2 linked regions of the Orrella dioscoreae genome follow. The protein of the gene in region 1 binds, or shares a complex with, the protein of each later gene. Links are inferred from orthologs where the notes say so. Each region holds a gene or a part of one and is shown on either strand. Other genes may lie near its edges. The genes, in order: ODI_RS12220 and dnaN.

Region 1 (9,218 bases):
GATCAAGGTCGGTGACAAGGTTGCCAAGGGCAGCGTCATCGTCGAGGTCGAGGCTGCCGCGGGCGGCAAGGCCGACGCCGCGCCGGCCAAGGAAGCCAAGGAAGCGCCTGCCACGGAAGACAGCAAGGCCTCGGCCGCGCCCAGGCAGGAAACCCAGGAAGCCAAGGCCGAGGCACCGGCCAAGGCCGCTTCGGGCGGCGTGGTCGACGTGGCCGTGCCGGACATCGGCGACTTCGACTCGGTCGAGGTCATCGAGGTGCTGGTCGCCGAAGGCGACAGCATCAAGGCCGAGCAAAGCCTGATCACCGTCGAGTCCGACAAGGCCTCGATGGAAATCCCGTCCTCGCACGCCGGCGTCCTGACGTCGCTGAAAGTGAAGGTGGGCGACAAGGTCGCGAAGGGCAGCATCATCGCCCAGGTCGAGGCCGCCGGTGATTCGGCGCCCGCCAAGGAAGCCCCCAAGGCCGCCAAGCCCGAGGCCGCCGCCGCGCCGGCCAAGGCCGATGCCGGCCGCGCCGAAGCCAGCGCGCCCGCGCCGGCCAAGGAAGCGCCCGCCCAGGCCCTGAAGGCCGACGTCGTGGACGATGCCAAGCAGCGCCTGGCGCATGCTTCGCCGTCGGTGCGCAAGTTCGCCCGCGAGCTTGGCGCCGACCTGAGCAAGGTCCAGGGCTCCGGTCCCAAGGGCCGCATCACGCAGGACGACGTGCGTGGCTACGTGAAGAAGGTGCTGGCAGGCCAGGGCGCTGGCGCCCCGGCCGCCGCCGGCGGCGCCGATGGCGCGGCCCTGGGCCTCTTGCCGTGGCCGAAGGTGGACTTCACCAAGTTCGGTCCGGTCGAAGCCAAGCCGCTGTCGCGCATCAAGAAGATCTCCGGCGCGAACCTGCACCGCAACTGGGTCATGATCCCGCACGTCACCAACAATGACGAAGCGGACATCACCGACCTGGAAGCGCTGCGCGTCACGCTGAACAAGGAGAACGAGAAGTCGGGCGTGAAGGTCACCATGCTGGCCTTCCTGATCAAGGCCGTCGTCGCGGCCCTGAAGAAATTCCCCGAGTTCAACGCCTCGCTGGACGGCGACAACCTGGTATTGAAGCAGTATTACCACATCGGTTTCGCCGCCGACACGCCGAATGGCCTGGTGGTGCCGGTCATCCGCGACGCCGACAAGAAGGGCGTGGCCGAACTGGCGCAACTGACGTCCGAACTGGCCAAGAAGGCCCGCGACGGCAAGCTGTCGCCCTCGGAAATGCAGGGCGGCTGCTTCTCGATCTCGTCGCTGGGCGGCATCGGCGGCACGCACTTCACGCCCATCATCAATGCGCCTGAAGTGGCCATCATGGGTGTGTCGCGCTCGTATCACAAGCCTGTCTGGAACGGCAAGGAATTCCAGCCGCGCCTGACGCTGCCGCTGTCGCTGTCCTATGACCACCGCGTCATCGACGGCGCCTCGGCCGCGCGCTTCAACGCCTATGTCGGCGCGCTGCTGGCGGACTTCCGCCGCATCGTGCTGTAAACGGGAGCGTTCATGAGCAATCTCACTGCAATCAAGGTTCCCGACATCGGCGATTTCGACTCGGTCGAAGTCATCGAGGTGCTGGTGGCCGAGGGCGACACGATCAAGGCCGAACAAAGCCTGATCACGGTCGAGTCGGACAAGGCCTCGATGGAAATCCCGGCGTCCGAGGGCGGCGTGGTCAAGTCGGTGAAGGTCAAGGTCGGCGACAAGGTGTCGCAGGGCAGCGTGGTCGTGGAAGTGGAAGCAGCGGCAGGCGCCGCCCAGCCCGCCGACGCACCCGCGAAGCCGGAGGGCAAGGCCGAAGCCAAGCCGCAAGCCAAGGCCGAGGCCAAGGCGGACGACAAGCCCGCGCCGAAGGCTGCCACGCACACGGGCGGGGCCGATGGCCAGTACGACGTGCTGGTGCTGGGCGCAGGCCCTGGCGGCTATTCGGCCGCCTTCCGCGCCGCCGACCTGGGGCTGTCCGTGGTGCTGGTCGAGCGTTACGCCACCCTGGGCGGCGTGTGCCTGAACGTGGGCTGCATTCCCTCCAAGGCGCTGCTGCACACCGCCGCGGTCATCGACGAGGCGCGCGCCCAGGCCGATCACGGCATCACCTTCGGCGAGCCCAAGATCGACCTGGACAAGCTGCGCGGCTTCAAGGACGGCGTGATCAGCAAGCTGACCGGCGGCCTGGCCGGCATGGCCCGGGCGCGCAAGGTCACGGTGGTGCAGGGCGTGGGGGAATTCCTCGACCCCAACCACCTGTCGGTCAAGGGCGATGACGGCAAGACCCAGACGCTGAAGTTCGCCAGCGCGATCATCGCGGCGGGCAGCCAGTCGGTGAAGCTGCCCTTCCTGCCCGACGACGAGCGCATCGTCGATTCGACCGGCGCGCTGAAGCTGAAGTCCATCCCCAAGAAGATGCTGATCATCGGCGGCGGCATCATCGGCCTGGAAATGGGCACGGTCTATTCCACGCTGGGCGCGCGCCTGGACGTGGTCGAGATGCTGCCCGGCCTGATGCAGGGCGCCGACCGCGACCTGGTCAAGGTCTGGCAGAAGATGAACGCCCCGCGCTTCGACAACATCATGCTCAACACCAAGACGGTGGGGGCCGAGGCGAAGAAGGACGGCATCTACGTCACGTTCGAAGGCGAAGGCGCGCCGAAAGAGCCCCAGCGCTACGACCTGGTGCTGCAGGCCGTGGGCCGCTCGCCCAATGGCAAGAAGATCGCCGCCGACAAGGCGGGCGTGCAGGTGACCGACCGCGGCTTCATCGAGGTCGATCGCCAGATGCGCACCAACGTGCCGCACATCTACGCCATCGGCGACATCGTCGGCCAGCCCATGCTCGCCCACAAGGCGGTGCATGAAGGCCACGTGGCGGCCGAAGTCATCGCCGGCCAGAAGAGCTTCTTCGACGCGCGCGTCATTCCCTCGGTGGCCTACACCGATCCGGAAGTGGCGTGGGTGGGCCTGACCGAGGACGAGGCCAAGAAGAACGGCATCAAGGTCGAGAAGGGCCTGTTCCCGTGGCAGGCCTCCGGCCGCGCCATCGCCAACGGCCGCGACGAAGGCTTCACCAAGCTGCTCTTCGACGCCGAGACGCATCGCATCCTGGGCGGCGGCATCGTCGGCACCCATGCGGGCGACCTCATCAGCGAAGTGGCGCTTGCCATCGAAATGGGCGCGGACATGGTGGATATCGGCAAGACCATCCACCCGCACCCGACGCTGGGCGAATCCGTGGGCCTGGCGGCGGAAGCCGCCGAAGGCGCCTGCACGGACCTGCCGCCCGTGCGCAAGAAGTAAGTCCCATCCGCCGCGCGTCCTTCGGGCCGCGCGGCGCGCCATCGTGACGCGCCGTCTCATTGCCCACCTGGACATGGATGCTTTCTATGCGTCCGTTGAGCTGCTGCGTTATCCCCACCTGAAAGGCCAGCCCGTCGTCATCGGCGGACGCGAGCGCGCGCCCGAGCAATTGCCCGATGGCAGCTGGCGCCACGCCTTGCTGAAGGACTACGCCGGCCGCGGCGTCGTGACGACCGCCACCTATGAGGCGCGCGCCTTCGGCGTGCACTCGGCCATGGGCATGATGAAGGCCGCCGCGCTGGCGCCTCAGGCCATCCTGCTGCCCGTCGATTTCGACCGCTACCGCCAGTATTCGCGCCGCTTCAAGGACGCCGTGCTCGCGCTCGCGCCGGTCATGGAGGATCGCGGCGTCGACGAGATCTATCTGGACCTCACCGATGTGCCAGGCGCGCAGGACGCGACGGCCGACGACCCGCTGGCGGGCGCCCGCGCGGTCGGGCAGGCGCTGCGCCAGCGGGTCCTGGCGGCCACCGGCCTGAGCTGTTCCATCGGCATCACGCCGAACAAGCTGCTGTCCAAGATCGCGTCCGAGCTCGACAAGCCCGGCGGATTGACCGTGCTGAGCCTGGCGGACCTGCCTGCGCGGATCTGGCCGCTGGCCGCGCGCAAGGTCAACGGCATCGGCCCCAAGCTGGCGCAGAAGCTGGAGGCGCTGGGCCTGAACACGGTGGGGGATATCGCGGCGGCCCAGGCCGACTGGCTGCGCGAAACCTTTGGCGAGAACACCGGCGGCTGGCTGCACCGGGTGGCGCATGGCCAGGATGACCGGCCCGTCGTCACTTTCAGCGAACCGAAGTCCATCAGCCGGGAAACCACCTTCGAGCGCGACCTGCATGCCGTGCGGGACAAGGCCGAGCTGGGCGCCATCTTCACCCGGCTGTGCACGCAGCTGGCGGCAGACCTCGCGCGCAAGGGCTATGTGAGCCGCACCATCGGCATCAAGCTGCGCTACGACGACTTCAAGATCGTCACGCGCGACCTGACCTTGTCCTTGCCCACGGCCGATGCCGCGAGGATCCGCCAGGCGGCGGGCCAGTGCCTGAAGCGCGTGCCCCTGTCGCGGCGCTTGCGTCTGCTGGGCGTCAGGGCAGGGGCCTTGCTGCGGGCGGATGATCCGGCGGCCTCGGCGCCCACGGCAACGGCAAGGCAGGCGGGAGACCCGCACACCTTGCCGCTGTTCGACGAGAACCAGTGGTCCGACATCCCGGCCCGGGATTTCCCTCGGAATCGCTAACAAGGCGCTACTTCCTGGGCGAGCCGCCTGGGGTAAGATCGGCATCGAGCCCGGCACACCCGAGCGATGCCGGACGAAAACAAGGGCCACAAGCCCCACAGGCCCGCCAACACTGCAAGGAGCCCTTCATGATGATCCATCGCAAGCTTGCCGCCCTCATGGCCGGCATGGCCCTCGGCGTGACCGCCCTGGCCCCCGCCGCGGCGCAGAACAAGGAACTCGTGGTCGCCACCGATACGGCATTCGTGCCCTTCGAGTTCAAGCAGGGCGACAAGTACGTCGGCTTCGACATCGACCTCTGGACTGCCATCGCACAGGAAATGGACGTGAAGTTCCGCTTCCAGCCCATGGACTTCAACGGCATCATCCCGGGCCTGCAGACCCGCAACATCGACGCCGCGCTGGCGGGCATCACGATCCGCGACGACCGCAAGAAGGTCATCGACTTCTCCGACCCCTATTACGAAAGCGGCCTGTCCATCCTGGTCAGCGACAAGAACACCGACATCAACGATGCCAAGTCGCTGTCGGGCAAGACCGTCGCGGTGAAGACCGGCACGGCCACGGTGGACTTCCTGCGCAAGGAAGTGCCCGATGCCAAGCTCAAGCTCTTCCCCAACATCGACAACGCCTATCTTGAACTGGCCACGGGCCGCGTCGATGCCGCCGTGCACGACACCCCCAACGTGCAGTACTACGCCAACAGCGCCGGCAAGGGCCGCGTGAAGGTCACCAGCGCGGTCAAGAGCGGCGACTTCTACGGCATCGCCTTCCCCAAGGGCAGCGACCTGGTGCCGAAGGTCAACAAGGCGCTCGCCACGTTGAAGGGCAACGGCAAGTACGACGAGATCTACGCCAAGTGGTTCGGCAAGCAGGCCAAGTGAAAGCCGGGTAAGCAAGGCCTGTTGACTGCCTTGCAGACGGCATGAATGCCATTGCCCGCCGGCCATCGGCGGGCAATGGCCCGGACCTGGCGCCGCGGCGCCGGACAGCCGGATAACGCCATGCTTTCCGGGCGGGCGGCCCTGCGCCGCGTCCGCCCAGTCCAACCAGGAGACGCATTTGGAATTCGACTGGACAGTCATCTCCGAAGCCATGCCCAGCCTCATCCAGGGCACCAAAATGACCGTCAAGATCACCCTCTGGGGTCTTTTCGGCGGCTTCATCCTCGGCGCGCTCGCGGGCGTCGCCCGGGCCTACGGGAACATCGTCCTGTCAGGCATCGCGCAGGTCTACGTCTCCATCATCCGCGGCACGCCCATCGTCGTGCAGGTGATGTTCATCTACTTCGCCTTGCCCCTGCTGGCAAATATCCGCGTCGATGCGGAGTGGGCGGCCATCGTCACGCTCATCATCAACTCGGGCGCCTACATCGCCGAGATCGTGCGCGGCGCGCTGCTGTCGGTGCACAAGGGCCTGAAGGAAGCCGGCCAGGCCATGGGCCTGCCGTTCCACAAGATCCTGCTGCACATCATCGGGCCGGTGGCCTTCCGCCGCATGATCCCGCCGCTGGGCAACCAGTGCATCATCAGCCTGAAGGACTCCTCGCTCTTCATCGTCATCGGCGTGGCCGAACTGACGCGCCAGGGCCAGGAAATCATGGCCAGCAACTTCCGCGCCGTGGAAATCTGGTCGGCCGTGGCCATCATCTACCTGATACTCACAGGCACCATCGCGCTGGTTCTGCGCCTGATCGAACGGAGGATGCGCATACTATGAGCATGGTCGAATTTCGCGACGTCACGAAGCGGTTCGGCGATAACGTCGTCCTGAACGGTGTCACCCTCGACATCGATGCGGGCGAGGTGGTCGTCGTGGTCGGCCCGTCCGGGTCGGGCAAGTCCACCTTCCTGCGCTGCATCAACGTGCTGGAAACCATCCAGGGCGGCGAGCTGCGCGTGGACGGCATCAGCGTGACAGGCACCCCCGAGCAGGTCCGGGAAATCCGCCGCGAGGCGGGCATGGTCTTCCAGCAGTTCAATCTGTTCCCGCAGATGACGGCGCTGGAGAACGTGATGTTCGGGCCGGTCCACACGCGCGGCATGCCGCGCGCCGAAGCGCGCCAGCAGGCGCAGGCGCTGCTGGCCAAGGTCGGACTGGCCGAACGCATGGACCACTATCCCAGCGAGCTTTCCGGCGGTCAGCAGCAGCGCGTGGCGATCGCCCGCGCGCTGGCCATCAAGCCCAAGCTGATGCTGTTCGATGAACCCACCTCGGCGCTGGATCCCGAACTGCGGCACGAAGTGCTGCAGGTCATGAAGACCCTGGCCGACGAAGGCATGACCATGATCGTGGTCACGCACGAGATGGAGTTCGCCCGCAAGGTGGGCAGCCGGCTGGTGTTCTTCGACGGTGGCAAGGTGGCGCATGATGGGCCGCCCACCGAACTGCTGGCGAATCCGCCCAGCCAGCGGCTGAAGGACTTCCTGCAGCACGTGGCCTGAGTCATCCAGGCTGTGGCGCGGCAACGGCCCCGGGCATCTGCGTGCCTGGGGCCGTTCTGCATCAGAACCTGAGTTTCAGATTCACGCCAACGCTGCGCTCGGCGCCCAGCTGGGCATAGGCCGGCTGCGCTTCGCGGTCGATGAAGGTGACGTAGCGCTTGTCGAACAGGTTCCTGGCGAACACGCTCACCTGCCAGCGATCCTGGCGGTATCCAAGCTGCGCGTTGACGATGACGCGCGAGCCGATCGTGTCCTGTGGCGGAATGCCGAAGCGGCCCTCGTAGCCCGAGGTGTACTTGGCGTCGGCGGCCAGGTAGAAACCGCCGGGCCACTGATACCGCCCGCCCAGGCCCACGCTCCACTCGGGGGCTTCGGGAAAGGCGCGGCCCGACAGGTCGCCGTAGCTGGCGTGGTTGAAACGCTGGAACCTGGTGTTCAGGTACCCCAGCGACGCGAACAGGGACAGCCGCTCATTGGCCTGGTAGGTGGGCTCGATTTCCAGGCCCCAGGTCCGTGACGAGGCCGCGTTGGCGGTCTCGCGATAGGACTGGTCCGCGGGATCGGGGCGGATCTCGATCTGCTGGTCCTTGTAGCGCGTCAGGAACAGGTTGGCGTTCAAGGACAGGCGTCCGTCCAGATAGCTGCCTTTGTAGTACAACTCGTAGTTCTGCGCGGTTTCCGGGTCGTAGTATTGGGCTTGGCCCGTGTTGTAGTTCACATAGAAGCCGCCCGTGCGGAACCCCTGCGTATAGGTGGCGCCCACCGTGTGGTCCGGCGTGATCGATTTCGACAGTCCCACTTTCGGCACGAAGTTGTACTCGTCGAAGTCGGCGCTGTTTTCGTAAGTGAAGGGCACGCCGCCATAAGGGTAGGTTTCGGCGTTGCGCTGCGCGGTGCGTTCGCGCAGGTAGTCCAGGCGGCCGCCCAGTGTCGCGCGCCAGGTGGGCAGGAATTCGTAGGTGGCTTCGCCGAACGCCGCCAGGTTGGTGGTTCGCCGGCGGAAGCTTTCGGCCAGTTGGAGGTGCGGCACCAGCGCCGCGCCGAAGGTGGAGTCATAGTCCTGGTAGCTGCCGAACACGCCCGCCACCCAGCTCCAGCGCTCGCCTTCGTAGTTCAGTCGCAACTCCTGCGTGAGCAGCCTGTCCTCGACTTCGCCGGAAAGGCCGTCGACCAGGCCAGCCGTGCCCGCGTCGACGGAGCGGCGCCGCGTCTTGCCCAGGTGGTTGCCCGTCTGCGAGGTCAGGCGCAGCGAGTCGTTGAAGTCATGGGTCAGTTCCAGGCCCAGGTTGTGCACGGTGGTCTGCCTGAACTCCGCGTAGGTCGGGAAGGCGTACCAGTCTCCACGCGCGTCACCGAAGCCGAAGTCCGCCCCTTCGCCGACCAGGCGCTCGTTGGGCCGGTCGTCCGAATAGGCGTAGCTCAGCACCGCCCTGGTGCTGGGCGCCGAGGCGGGCAGCAACAGCAGCTTGGCGCGCAGGTTGTTGCTGATCTCGGTCTTGAATCGGTCGTAGTTGGCGTATTGCCGATAGGTCGGATAGCTGACGGGCGTCTTCGCCCGCTCGACGGAACCGCTGATGCGCAGCGCCAGCTGGTCTTCCGAGAGCGGCGTGTTGAGCATGAAGGCCGTGCCCCAAAGGTCATGGTTGCCGCCCGTGCCGGACAGCTCGGCTTCCCGCTTGAAGGTGGGATCCTTGGTCTTGATGTACACCGCGCCCGCCGTCGCGGCGCGGCCGCTCAGGGTGGATTGCGGGCCGCGATAGACCTCGACCTGCTCCGCATCCCACAGATTGCGTGCGCCAAAGCGGGCGCTGTAGCGCGTTTGCAGCACGCCGTCGACATAGACCGAGCCCATGGGCGCGCCGGACGGCACGAAGCCTTCCGTGCTCATGCCTCGGATGACGAAGCCGGAATTCAGGAAGGCGGCGTCCATCACGTTCGCCAGCCGGCGGAAGCTGTCCTGGACCGTGGTGATCTGGCCAAGCGCGATGTCTTCGGCCTTGACGATGCCGACCGAGGCCGAGGAGTTGTTCAGCGCGGTGGTTTCGCGCGAGCCATACAGCGTGGCGGTGACCGTCACCGGCGCCAGCAAGTGGGGCGGCCCCAATTGGCCGACTGGCGCCGGCAGTGCCTGCAGGGAATAGCCCGCCGCGCCCATGTCGCGCAAGAC
Region 2 (6,607 bases), 2.2 Mb from region 1 along the record:
AGCAGGACCTCCCCCCTCAACAGATCAGCGCGTGGATTCGTCCGCTCGTTCCGCTTGCGTTCGACGAAACGCAGGCGGTGTTGCGCGTGTCCGCGCCCAACCGCTTCAAGCTCGACTGGGTACGCAAGAATTTCTCCCACCAGATCGAGGCGCTGGCCGCCGAATGGTTCCAGCGTCCAGTGCAGGTCTGCTTTGAACTGCCGCCTTCGTCCGCGCCCCGTGGCGCCGCCGCGCCCGCTGCCCGTCCCGCCGCCCCGGCCATGCCGGGCGCCGGCCCGGCCGGCCCCGCCGCCAGCGGCATGCTGCCCGGGCTGGGCGTGCCAGCCGCCGCGCCCGCCGCGCCGCCGCCGCCGGTCGCCGATCAAACCTATGACCGCTCGCGCCTGAACACCGATCTCACGTTCGAGAACTTCGTCACCGGCAAGGCCAACCAGCTCGCGCGCGCGGCCGCGCTGCAGGTCGCCGAGAACCCCGGCATCTCGTACAACCCGCTGTTCCTGTACGGCGGCGTGGGGCTGGGCAAGACCCACCTGATCCACTCCATCGGCAACGCCATGGTCGCCGCCGGCACCGGCGTGCGCGTGCGATACGTCCACGCCGACCAGTACGTGTCCGACGTCGTGAAGGCCTACCAGCGCAAGGCCTTCGACGACTTCAAGCGTTATTACCACTCGCTAGACCTGCTGCTCATCGACGACATCCAGTTCTTCTCGGGCAAGAGCCGCACGCAGGAAGAGTTCTTCTACGCCTTCGAGGCCATGGTGGCCCAGCGCAAGCAGATCATCATCACCAGCGATACCTATCCCAAGGAGCTGGCCGGCATCGACAGCCGCCTGATCTCGCGTTTCGACTCGGGCCTGACCGTGGCCATCGAGCCGCCCGAGCTGGAAATGCGCGTGGCCATCCTGCTGCGCAAGGCCGAGTCCGAGGGCGTGAACATGCCCGAGGAAGTCGCGTTCTTCATCGCCAAGCACCTGCGCAGCAACGTGCGCGAACTCGAAGGCGCCCTGCGCAAGGTGCTGGCCTTCGCGCGCTTCCACGGCCGCGACGTCCTGACCGTCGACGTCTGCAAGGACGCGCTGAAAGACCTGCTGTCGCTCTCGAACGGCCAGATCACCGTCGAGAACATCCAGAAGACCGTCGCGGACTTCTACAAGATCAAGGTGGCCGACATGTATTCGAAACGCCGGCCCGCCAACATTGCCATGCCCCGCCAGGTAGCGATGTACCTGGCCAAGGAGCTGACGCAGAAAAGCCTGCCCGAGATCGGGGATCTCTTCGGCGGCCGCGATCACACCACGGTGCTGCACGCCGTGCGAAAGATCTCGGAAGCGCGCGCCAAACAGGCAGAACTCAACCACACCTTGCACGTGCTGGAACAAACTCTAAAAGGATGACCATGCAACTGGTACAAACCACACGAGAAGCCTTGCTCAAGCCTCTGTCGACCGTGGCAGGTATCGTCGAGCGCAGGCACACCCTGCCCATCCTGGCCAACATCCTGCTACGCAAGGAAGCGAACCGGGTCTCGTTCATCGCGACCGACCTGGAAGTGCAGATCACGACGCACGCCGATTTCGGCGTGGGCCATGACAATGAATCCACCACCGTCGCGGCGCGCAAGCTGGTCGACATCCTGCGCGCGCTGCCGGGTTCCGGCGACGTGCGCCTGGGCCTCGCCAGCGGCAAGCTCAGCGTGCAGACCGGCAAGAGCCGCTTCGCGCTGCAGACGCTGGCCGCCACCGAGTTCCCCACCGTCGCTCAGCCCGAGCACTGGGATGTCTCGCTGTCGCTCACGCAGAAGTCCTTCCGCCACCTGCTCAACATGGCCCACTTCGCCATGGCCCAGCAGGACATCCGCTATTACCTGAACGGCATGCTGCTGGTGTTCGAGCCGGGCCAGGTGCGCGCCGTGGCCACCGACGGCCACCGCCTGGCGCATTGCGCCACCGCCGTCGAAGGCGTCGCGCAGCGCCACGAGGTCATCGTGCCGCGCAAGACCGTGCTGGAAATGCAGCGCCTGCTGGAAGACAGCGACGAGCCGCTGGAAATCGACGTGGCCGCCGGCCAGATCCGCTTCCGCTTCGGCGCGGTGGAACTGGTGTCGAAGCTGGTCGAGGGCAAGTTCCCCGACTTCACGCGCGTCATTCCCACCACCTACACGCGCCACTTCAACGTCAACCGCGAAGCGCTCCTGGGCAGCCTGCAGCGCGCCGCGATCCTGACCACCGACAAGTTCAAGGGCGTGCGCCTGCAACTGGCGCAACACCAGATGAAGATCTCGTCCTCCAACGCCGAGCAGGAAGAGGCGCAGGAAGAGATCGATATCGACTACGGCCACGAAGCCCTGGATGTGGGCTTCAACGTCAGCTACCTGCTCGACGTGCTGTCCAACATCAAGACCGAGGAAGTGACCTGGTCGGTCATGCCCGACGCCAACGCGTCGGCGCTGATCACGCTGCCTGGCGACGAGCAGTTCAAGTACGTCGTCATGCCGATGCGGATCTGATCCCCCGACCCTGGCCCCTGCCGTCCACCCGATAAAGAGTAAATATGTCCGATACGACTTCCCGCGATCCCGCCGAATATGGCGCCGACTCAATCAAGATGCTCAAAGGCCTGGAGGCGGTGCGCAAGCGCCCGGGCATGTACATCGGCGACACCTCCGACGGGACCGGCCTGCACCACATGGTCTTCGAAGTGGTGGACAACGCCATCGACGAAGCGCTGGCGGGTTATTGCGACGACATCGTGGTGACCATCCACACCGACAACTCCATTTCGGTGTCGGACAACGGCCGGGGCATTCCCACCGACGTCCACAAGGATGACGAATTCCAGCGCAGCGCCGCGGAAATCGTCATGACCGAACTGCACGCCGGCGGCAAGTTCGACCAGAACTCCTACAAGGTCTCGGGCGGCCTGCACGGCGTGGGCGTGTCCTGCGTGAACGCGCTGTCGACCTGGCTGCGCCTGACCATCCGCCGCAATGGCGAAACGCACAAGATGGAGTTCCGCCGCGGCGAGCGCGTGGCGCCGCTCGCGGTCGTGGGCCCCACCGAGGGCCGCGGCACGGAAGTCCACTTCCTGGCCGATCCGGAAATCTTCAACAACATCGAGTTCCACTACGAGATCCTCTCCAAGCGCCTGCGCGAGCTCTCGTTCCTGAACAACGGCGTGAAGATCCGCCTGATCGACCAGCGCAACGGCAAGGAAGAGAACTTCGCGTTCTCGGGCGGCGTGCGCGGCTTCGTGGAATACATCAACCGCAACAAGACCACGTTGCATGGCAATGTGTTCTCGGTCAGCACCGAATCGTCGGCCGGCGGCACCAACGTCGGCGTGGACGTGGCCATGCAGTGGAACGACGGCTACAACGAAAGCGTGCTGTGCTTCACCAACAACATCCCGCAGCGCGACGGCGGCTCGCACCTGACCGGCCTGCGCGCGGCGATGACCCGCATCATCAACAAGTACATCGCCGACAACGAACTGGCCAAGAAGGCCAAGGTCGAGACCACCGGCGATGACTTGCGCGAAGGCCTGACCTGCGTGCTGTCGGTCAAGGTGCCCGAGCCCAAGTTCAGCAGCCAGACCAAGGACAAGCTGGTGTCCAGCGAAGTGCGCCCCGCGGTGGAAGAGGCCGTGTCGCGCACGCTGGAAACCTGGCTGCTGGAGCACCCGAACGATGCCAAGGCGCTGTGCGCCAAGGTCGTGGAAGCCGCCCGGGCCCGCGAGGCCGCGCGCAAGGCGCGCGAAATGACCCGCCGCAAGAGCGTGCTGGAAGGCGCCGGCCTGCCCGGCAAGCTGGCCGACTGCCAGGAAAAGGACCCCGCCCTGTGCGAGATCTACATCGTCGAGGGTGACTCCGCGGGCGGTTCCGCCAAGCAGGGCCGCGACCGCAAGTTCCAGGCCATCCTGCCGCTGCGCGGCAAGGTGCTGAACGTGGAGAAGGCGCGTTTCGACCGCCTGATCGCCAGCGAGCAGATCGCCACGCTGATCACCGCGCTGGGCACCAGCATCGGCCCCGACTTCAACGTCGAGAAGCTGCGCTACCACCGCATCATCATCATGACCGACGCGGACGTGGACGGCGCGCACATCCGCACGCTGCTGCTCACGCTGCTGTATCGCCAGATGCCCGAGCTGGTGGCGCGCGGCTATGTCTACATCGCCCAGCCGCCGCTCTACAAGGTGAAGGCTGGCCGTGAAGAGCGCTACCTGAAGGACGAGCAGGAAGAAGCCCAGTTCATGATGCAACTGGCGCTGAAGGATGCCGAGGTCATTCCGGCGCCGGGCGCCGAGCCCCTGCGCGGCGAGTCGCTGGCCGAGCTGGCCCGCCAATACGTGCTGGCCGATGCCGTCATCGCCCGCCTGTCGCGCGTCTTCGACGAATCGGCGCTGTCGGCCATCGCCGAAGGCGTGTCCATCGAGCTGGACGACGAAGCCCAGGCGCAAGCCTCGGCCCAGCGCCTGCAGGCCGCGCTGGAAGCGGCCGAGCTGCTGCCCAACCAGGTGGAAGTGGTGGCGCAGTACGTCGCCGAGTCCGAGAAGCACCGCCTGCTGGTCAACCGCAAGCACCACGGCAATGTGCGCGTCAGCGTCATCGACGCCGACTTCGTGCGCGGCGCCGACTACGCCGTGCTGGCCAAGGTCGCCGAGATCTTCAAGGACCGCCTGAGCGCGGGCGCCATGGTGGCGCGCGGCGAAGGCGAGAAGCGCCGCGAGCAGCCCATCGCCGATTTCCGCGAAGCCATGCAATGGCTGCGCAGCGAGGCCGAGCGCGGCGTCAGCAAGCAGCGCTACAAGGGCCTGGGCGAAATGAACCCCGACCAGCTCTGGGAAACCACCATGGACCCCAAGGTGCGCCGCCTGCTGCGCGTGCAGATCGAGGACGCCATCGCGGCCGACGCGATCTTCACGACGCTGATGGGCGACCCGGTGGAGCCGCGCCGCGCGTTCATCGAAGAGCACGCGCTGTCGGCGAGCAACCTGGACGTGTAAACCCAGGCGGCCCTCACGGGCCGCGCCACGCCAAATGAAAAAGGGCTGCAGTGATGCAGCCCTTTTGTCCTGCGGCGACGATGCCGCCGATGCCGACCAGGCTGCCCGCCTTGAAGCCGCTCACGTGGGCGCCGTAGGCGTTGATGGCCATCGTGCTGGGCGCCTGGTGCAGTGAGTCAGGGGATGGGATCAGCGGGCGGACGACAGGCGGGCCGCCGCGGCCCGGGCCAGCCGCCCGGGGGCCTGTTCGTCGGCATGCCAATGCAGCGCGGGCTCGATGAGTTCCAGTTCCATCAGGGTGAACCGCCCTCCGATCTCGATGCCGTCGACCCGTGCATACAGCGGCATGGGGTGTCCCAGCGCGCTCAGGCCGTCCAGGACGGCGCGGGCGGCGGCGCGCAGCGTGTTGGATGGCTCGGCCGCCTGCACGGTTCCTCCATGCGCGGGCTGCACGCGGAAGTCGCCGCGGGCCGGGCGTTTCAGGACGGCGTGGCTGTATTCGCCATCGATGAAGACCAGCGACCATTCCCCGTGGGTTTCGATCTCCGGCACGAAGGGCTGGATGAGGTAGTGGCGCGCCGGCGGCAGCCCCAGCAACTGCGCGGTGAAGGCAGCGTCGCCTGCCGTGCCGCGCAAGGTGTCGCGGGCGCTGGCGCTGATGGCGGGCTTCACCACCACGGGCTCACCCCGCCGCGTGGCCAGGCGCGCCGGCAGTTCCTGCGCGCAGGCGATCTCGGTGGCAACGACGTCCGCATCCGTGGCGGCCAGCTGCGGCAGATACCGCTTGTCGCTGTTCCAGCGCACCGTCTCGGGTGCGTTGAACACCGGCACGGGCAACGCCGCCAGCCATGCCAGGAAGGCCTCGTAATGTTCGACGTAATCCCAGGTGGAGCGCAGCAGCACGCCGTCCACCGTGCGCCAGTCGAAACCCGGCTGGTTCCACGGGACGGCCAGGGCAGCGATGCCTTGCGCTGACAGCGCGGGAATCAGGCGCGCGTCGTCGGCGGAGAGGTCGGGGTCGGCCAGGTAGGTGGCCAGGGCAAGGCGAGGGGCGGTGGACATGGGCCCAGACTGTACACCTCCCCCGCCTGATGTCATGGCGTGACGTCAGGGGGTCACTTCCATTGCATCTCGCCCTTGATGACCTTGGCGCTCAGTGCCAGCGACGTCTCGCCGCCCAGGTCCGGATAGCGGCGCTTGAGCGCGGCGATCAGCTCGGCGGCGTTGCCGGCCTTGGCGGCCTCCTCGTCGAAGGCGCGCAGATACGCGCGGGTGAAGTCCACCGCGGCCAGTCCCGTCGGAATGGCGCCGAGGAAGTGGCCGGGAATGACGGTTTCCGGCTGCAGCGCCGTGATGCGATCCAGCATGGCCAGCCAATGCTGGCGGGACGCCGGCGTCTGGGTGTCCGCGATCCAGACATGCTCGCCCGCCATGACCGGAATGCCCCCGGCCACGGTCCTGATCGAAGGGATCCAGACGACGCTGCGGTCGGGAGCCGGGCCATCCAGGCCGATGATGCGCAGCGTCTGGCCCTCCAGCGTCAGGGTGTCGCCTGGCAGGGCGTCGGGGACGATGAGCTGCCTGGGCGCATGCTCGCCCAGCT

Evidence for each region.
Region 2: the proteins of ODI_RS12220 (region 1) and dnaN are in contact, whole or in part, in a solved structure (PDB 1OK7), measured with the Escherichia coli proteins. The link is inferred for Orrella dioscoreae from one-to-one orthologs.

Annotation. Positions count from the first base shown.
Region 1 is NZ_LT907988.1:2,597,886-2,607,103, reverse strand. Bases 2,525-5,496 are described here. They hold ODI_RS12220 (DNA polymerase Y family protein), read left to right. Parts: upstream 2,525-3,386; coding sequence 3,387-4,607; downstream 4,608-5,496. Other genes in these bases: glnH (glutamine ABC transporter substrate-binding protein GlnH), read left to right, coding at 4,739-5,491; lpdA (dihydrolipoyl dehydrogenase), read left to right, coding at 2,525-3,313. Outside these bases: aceF (dihydrolipoyllysine-residue acetyltransferase), read left to right, coding at 1-1,516; more of lpdA, read left to right, coding at 1,529-2,524; glutamine ABC transporter permease GlnP, read left to right, coding at 5,670-6,326; glutamine ABC transporter ATP-binding protein GlnQ, read left to right, coding at 6,323-7,051; ODI_RS12200 (TonB-dependent receptor domain-containing protein), read right to left, coding at 7,113-9,218. UniProt on the Escherichia coli protein: Poorly processive, error-prone DNA polymerase involved in translesion repair and untargeted mutagenesis. Copies undamaged DNA at stalled replication forks, which arise in vivo from mismatched or misaligned primer ends.
Region 2 is NZ_LT907988.1:4,841,319-4,847,925, reverse strand. What follows is about bases 554-3,454. They hold dnaN (DNA polymerase III subunit beta), read left to right. Parts: upstream 554-1,399; coding sequence 1,400-2,509; downstream 2,510-3,454. Other genes in these bases: gyrB (DNA topoisomerase (ATP-hydrolyzing) subunit B), read left to right, coding at 2,554-3,454; dnaA (chromosomal replication initiator protein DnaA), read left to right, coding at 554-1,397. In the rest of the region: more of dnaA, read left to right, coding at 1-553; more of gyrB, read left to right, coding at 3,455-5,004; ODI_RS22400 (hypothetical protein), read right to left, coding at 5,018-5,155; ODI_RS22145 (ATP-grasp domain-containing protein), read right to left, coding at 5,194-6,066; ODI_RS22140 (MBL fold metallo-hydrolase), read right to left, coding at 6,120-6,607. UniProt on the Escherichia coli protein: Confers DNA tethering and processivity to DNA polymerases and other proteins. Acts as a clamp, forming a ring around DNA (a reaction catalyzed by the clamp-loading complex) which diffuses in an ATP-independent manner freely and bidirectionally along dsDNA.